2 regions of the Halodesulfovibrio aestuarii DSM 17919 genome follow, and region 2 is predicted to be linked to the other one. Evidence: riboswitches for the same ligand, from Rfam matches in the RefSeq annotation. Region 2 holds a riboswitch; the other holds the start of a gene.

Region 1 (3,312 bases), 140 kb from region 2:
TGCTCTTCGCCATCACACAAGGCGGCTTCCACAAAGACTTACGTGAACGTTCCATTGCACAGCTGACATCTGAAGATTTCGACGGTTTTGCACTGGGTGGCTTATCTGTTGGTGAAAGCAAAGAAAAAATGATGGAAATTTTATACCATTCTGCTCCTCTGCTTCCAAAAGACAAGCCCCGTTACCTTATGGGTGTCGGAACCCCGCTCGACATTATCAACGGCATCAACGCAGGTATAGATATGTTTGACTGCGTTCTTCCGACCCGCAACGCCCGAAACGGAACTCTGTATACCTCACTGGGTAAAATCAGCATTAAACGTAAAGAATACGCGGAAGATGACGGACCTCTTGATCCAAACTGCAACTGCTACACTTGTCGCAACTTCTCCCGTGCGTATTTACGCCATTTGTATCATGCAAAAGAGTTACTCTCTTTCCGCCTGAACTCCATTCACAACCTTACCTACTTCCTCGACACAGTTCGAGGCGCGCGTAAGGCTATTCGAGAAGGGAAATTTGCTGAATACAAAAAATCCTACGAAGCTATTTACCCTAACGAAGTCGTCTAAAGAACTGCACATTACAGTTCTACAGTCTAATGCAAAAGAAAACGCCCTGTTCAACGAAAGCAGGGCGTTTTTTTATATAAAATATTTCAGGGTCTATTTCATTCTCCCGCAATACAAGAATTTCGACTAGTATGACGCATTTTCTGTTGCGTTTTATATTTGCCCACGATAAATAAGAGTCTGCCTCAACATATGGACCTCGGTTGAAGACAGCAGGAGAGACCCCCTTTTTTCCCCAAAAAAGGAACGGCGCCGAAGATGTAACTCTTTCAGGCAAAAGGACTGCTGCTCGGACGAGCCTCTGGAGAGACTCCGCAAGGAGCACCGAAGGAGCAAACTGCTTTCCCAGTGCAGTGAAACTCTCAGGTAAAAGGACAGAGTGGACCCATAAAACCAATATTGCGTTTTGCCGTCCTCTGTCCCACTTTTCAGTCACACCGTTTCCATTTAGGCACCGCTTAGCGGGGCTGTTTTTTTGCGTTCACGCTTTGACAGCCAGCAAACTGGGAGCATTTAATTACGTTTGTAATCGCCTAGGTGCGATACATATATAGGGGAATATAGATTCCCCTCCTGACTGGTTTGTTGTTGTGGTTGCGATGCGCCGGAGCTTTTTAGTTCCGGCGCATCTGCATTTTATAACACCCGCGTTTTCCCTTTATCGAGTCTTTGTTTTCCCGCCATACGACCTTCTTTTCTATTTAGTATGTTACGGCAGTGTAAACATTATCATTGCTACACCTGCATAAAAAAAGCACTACACTTTCATAGTCCTCTTTTTTTTATGACATTAGGTGAAGCTATTAATAGTGTTTTGTTTTTATCGTTTTTTTCTGCCGTTACCAGTACTTTAAATATAAGAAGTTTTATCTTCACAGGAGCTTACTATGCAGACAGTTTCCTTAAAAAGAAATGGCAAAGAAAACCTAGTATTTACTGGTGAGTTACTTGTGAGCCTTGATGACAGAGAAGTAATGGGCGTAACTCCAAATTGGTGGGAACTGAAACTGTACAAAACCTCAATCGGAAAATTCATCCTGTCCTCCACATTCCATATCAACTACCCTAACAGACGTACGCTGTACGGAGCCCTGAGCTTTTCTGAAGCAGAGCATCTACAGCACTACCTTGTTAACGAATGCAACGGACCTACAAAAATAGCTGATGAATTCATCAACAGAGCTGCCAAGCGTGATAATGCATTTCAGACAATACTCAACAACCAGAAAGGTAGCACTTCCTACAAGCAACCGACTGTTAAGCCTTTCACCTCAAAGGCACTTTAATTTTACAATAAAAAAAGGATGGAGCATGCTCCATCCTTTTTTATTTCATCTATGCAACCTGCTAAGCACAATGACCGGCGCCATCACCTTGCCTTCCAGTAAAAAGCAGAAGACTACGACGTGCGGCAGAATGCAATTATCCTTCAAGTTAAGAACGCATATTCTCAATAATACCATTCAAATCCAACGCAAGCTGTGCCACAGCCTCAACGGCAACCGTCGATTCCGTCATAGCGGCAGCTGTCTGTTCAGAGATATCACTGATAACAGTTACAGAACTGTTGATCTGTTCACTTGCCGCTGACTGCTCTTCAGAAGCAGTGGCAATAGCACGAACCTGATCCGAAGTTGCTTCTACCATTCCCATAATTGACTTCAATGCTTCACCTGAGCGGGCAGCCAGTTCCGTAGAATCCCCTACAAGTTCAACAGCCTTTTCAGTTGCTTCAACGTTCTGGTGTGTGCTGGTTTGAATTGCACCTACATATTCAACAACTTGGCGAGTAGCATTCATTGTTTTTTCTGCAAGTTTGCGCACTTCATCTGCCACCACAGCAAAACCTCGACCAGCATCACCAGCACGCGCAGCTTCAATAGCCGCATTCAATGCAAGTAAGTTAGTCTGGTCTGCAATATCTTCAATTACGGTAATAATCTGACCAATTCCATCAGCGCGGGAACCAAGCACACTCATTTCTTCTTTCAAAGCCTGTGCCTGCTCTGCAACAGCATGAATTTTATCCACAGCCTGAGCAACAATCTGCCCACCTTCTGCGGCCTTTTCCTGCGTTTGTGCAGCAAGTTCCGCAGCATCAGAAGCATTACGGGCAACCTCAAGAACAGACGCATTCATTTGCGTCATTGCGCTTGCAGATTCTCCTGTTAGTTTCTGTTGCTCGTCAGCACCATTACTGGATTGACGAATCTGCGCGGCAAGTTCCTCAGATGCAGACGATACCTGCTCTGAGATATCCTGAGCAGACTTCGCTGCATGGGTAATTTTCTGATTCTGTTCTTCCACCCTACGTTGTTGCCTGCGCATGGTTGTCATATCTGTTATCATCACAAAGACACCAAGCATTTTTCCATCTAAGTCATAGATAGGAGCAGCATCAAAAATAAGAGTTAGCTGTTCACCCACAAAGTTTTCAAGATCACCTTCATTACCAGTGGAAGGCTTACACGACGTAATTACATCATTAATAATACGATCACAGCAAGGGTCGTTAACGATAAACTTAGAAACCGGAACACCTTTATAATCAATAGGTGTTCCTGAAATCCCCATAAGATCAATGGCTTTCTGATTGGTAGATGTAACGTTTCGGTCGACATCACAAATCAAAATTGGTGCTGTCATGCCACGCAGGACCCCTTTTGAAAAACCAAGCTCGACTTTAAGTTTTTCAACCATTCCCCCAAGGTTGTTAGATAAATTCCCGAGCTCATCTTCG
Region 2 (3,312 bases):
CTGTGAGCATTTTGAAGATTACGTTCCCCGTAGCCGTTTTTTCAAAAAAGCACTTATGAATTGTGTGTGGGAGCGGCCTATTATTTCCAAAGAACAGCAGGTGTATTAATTCGCGGTCAAGGGGCGTCCCCTAACGGGGGTAGGGCAGAGCCTTTTTCGGTCAGAGAGTCGACGAAGACAAAAACAGGGATGCACTCGCTTATGCGAATGCATCCCTGTCGTATTTTTGAGAACAGCATCTGGGATGAAACTGCTAGTCTAACAGGAAAGTAAAAGAGTAGAGAACGATAGACCAGTGCTAACTGTATGAGGTGCTGTCTCAAAAAAGTTGTAATTACATTTCGGTAAGAACAGCACCGGCTGTTGCTTTCTGAGCGTTTTCTTTTGCAAAGAATTCACGGGTTTCATTGACTACTACGCCGGACAGACCGAGCAAACCGATAAGGTTCGGGATAGCCATAAGGCCATTCACGATATCTGCAAGAACCCAGATGAGTTCGAGCTTGAGGAAAGCACCGCAAGCAATAAGCGCAATGTAGATAAAGCGGTACGGCTTGATAGCTTTAACGCCGAAGAGGTACGCAGTGCAACGTTCGCCGTAGTAGTTCCAGCCGATGATGGTGGTAAATGCAAAGAACATGAGGCCGATGGTAACAGCGTATTTACCAACGTCGCTGTTTAGACCCATTGCAAATGCAGAGTTAGTCATGGCTGCACCTGCAAGCCCTGGAGTGTTCCATGCGCCTGTAAGAACGATAACAATACCTGTCATAGTGCATACGATGATGGTGTCGAAGAATGTACCTGTCATGGCGATAAGTCCCTGACGTACGCAGGAGTCAGTCTGTGCTGCCGCTGCTGCGATAGGCGCTGAACCGAGACCGGATTCGTTCGAGAATACACCGCGGGCAACACCATTGCGCATTACCATGAGTACGGTAATACCTGTTGCACCACCGAATGCCGCGGCCGGGTTGAATGCGCTGTCGATAATAAGACTGATTACAGCAGGAATTTCGGAAAGGTTCAGCAAAATTACTGAGATGGATGTAATTATGTAGAGTACGGCCATGAATGGAACAACTCGACTGGCTACAGCAGCGATAGAACGAATTCCACCGAGAGTGACGATAGTAACAAGGATGGTAAGTATTGTTGCTGTAACCCAGACTGGTGCATCAAAGGTAAGCATTGCAGCATCTGCAATGGCGTTTACCTGTGCAAAGGTTCCGATGCCGAAAAATGCAACACCAATGCCGAAGAGTGCAAACATTTGTGCGAGCAGTTTGTTATTTAAGCCGCGTTCAAGGTAGTACATAGGACCGCCGGCCATCTGGCCGTTTTCATCTATGACGCGGTATTTAATGGCAAGCAGCGCTTCTGCATATTTGGTTGCCATGCCGAAGAATGCAGCAACCCACATCCAGAAAAGTGCTCCCGGGCCGCCTGCAGTGATCGCAGTGGCTACACCGACAATGTTACCAGTACCGATGGTAGCGGAAAGAGCCGTGCATAATGCAGCAAATGGAGAAACGTCTCCAGTGTTGCTGGATGTTTTACGCGAAGAAGGGGAAAAAACGAGTTTTAATGCTTTTGGTAGGTGGACAACCTGTAGTGCGCCGAGGCGAAAGGTAAGAAAAAGTCCAGTTCCTACGAGCAGAATAAGAAGCGGTGGTCCCCATACCAGGGAATCCATTGTGTTGAGCAGTTCTGTGATGTTTTGCATCTCGTCTCCTAAAAAATGAATTAATCAGGATGGATGAGATGAGTCTCTGAGCGGAAGCGATTGGATATGCATGACCACACGCATTGAGTATGCCTGTGCTACTACACAACTCTGTCCTTTGTACCTGAGAGTTTCACCCTGCACAGCAAGGTTTGCTCCTTCGGTGCTCCGCAACATGCGAAGTCTCTCCAGAGGCTCGTCGGGAAGCAGTCCTTTTGCCTGAAAGATTTACTTCTTCGGCGGTGTCTTGCGACACACTCTCCTGCAACCGTCATCCGAAATTATGGGGAACTGTTTATATAACCAAATAATATTTGGCAAGGAGAAAAAAGTGGGAACAGAGGGAGTACACTATTTCAAGAAATCTAAATAAATCGAAAAAATAATTTCACTATATCCAAATTAAGTGAATTAGGTGTAAAAACAGTATATTGCTATGCAAAAAAAGTCTTTTTTGACAATATTGTAAGTGGACAGAAAATCAAAGTGTGTCTAAGACTGGCTCATCAGTTGTCGAGAGTGCTCTAATTGTAATGAATGAAGGCACAACCAATGTTGCTTGCTCCGGTAAGGGCAGGTGACGTTAGATGGATAAATTGTTGTAGAAATAAGGAAATTGAAGAGATGAGTTTGTTAGACAATACGCACACAACAGAGGCTCAGCAGGGTAATGGTGTTGCCTTACTCCCCCTTGTAATTTTTCTGGTGCTTTTTATCGGCACAGGCTCTATTCTGATGATGTCTGGCGTATCTATGGCGTTTTACCAGCTTTCAGCAACAGTAGCCGTGATTCCTGGAATCATGGTTGCATTGTGGATGGGCAGAGAGTCTTTTGAGGAAAAAATTACTATCTTCCTTAAAGGTGCTGGTGACGTAAACATTATGACCATGTGTGTCATTTACCTGCTTGCCGGTGGTTTTGCCGCTGTAGCAAAAGCGGTTGGTGGTGTAGATGCAACTGTAAGCATGGGGCTTTCTTTAGTTCCTGCTTCTCTTGTGCTGCCCGGCTTATTTGTGATCGCCGCATTTGTAGCTACGGCAATGGGCACTTCTATGGGTACCATCGCAGCTATCGGTCCGATTGCTGCCGGTGTTGCGGCACATTCCGATATGTCTATTGCTCTGCTTATGGGTGCAGTTGTCGGTGGTGCGATGTTTGGCGATAACCTCTCTATGATTTCTGACACAACTATTGCTGCTACCCGTACTCAGGGCTGTAATATGCGTGATAAGTTCCGTATGAACCTTCTGATTGCGTTGCCCGCAGCGGTCGTGACCATTATTCTTTACGCTATCTCCGGTTCTACTGGCGCTGTTGCGGATGCTGGCACGTGGCAATTCTTTAAGGTTCTTCCATATCTTGCCATTCTTGGATTAGCTGTGGCTGGCGTGAACGTATTTATTGTACTTACAACAGGTATCATTCTTGCGGGTGCTGTGGGGCTTGTTTCTGTGCCGGATTACTCCCTGCTTACACTCAGTAAAGATATCTACAGCGGCTTTGTGGGGATGCACGAAATTCTCGTTCTTTCCATTCTTGTGGGCGGCCTTGGTGAGCTTATCCGTCATAACGGAGGCCTCATATG

What was found. Region 2 has a riboswitch for glycine ahead of F461_RS0105085 (alanine/glycine:cation symporter family protein). Riboswitches for the same ligand answer to the same signal wherever they lie in the genome.
Region 1: another riboswitch for glycine. It lies ahead of F461_RS17065 (hypothetical protein); the one in region 2 lies ahead of F461_RS0105085 (alanine/glycine:cation symporter family protein).

Annotation. Positions count from the first base shown of each region.
Region 1 is NZ_ARQF01000019.1:94,506-97,817, forward strand. Features, by position in the region: gene tgt (tRNA guanosine(34) transglycosylase Tgt) at 1-572, shown strand, start outside; glycine riboswitch at 864-960, shown strand; gene F461_RS17065 (hypothetical protein) at 1,460-1,858, shown strand; gene F461_RS0104470 (methyl-accepting chemotaxis protein) at 2,007-3,312, opposite strand, start outside.
Region 2 is NZ_ARQF01000019.1:235,197-238,508, reverse strand. Features, by position in the region: gene F461_RS0105090 (hypothetical protein) at 1-109, shown strand, start outside; gene F461_RS0105085 (alanine/glycine:cation symporter family protein) at 335-1,726, opposite strand; glycine riboswitch at 1,836-1,920, opposite strand; glycine riboswitch at 1,924-2,001, opposite strand; gene F461_RS0105075 (Na+/H+ antiporter NhaC family protein) at 2,351-3,312, shown strand, end outside.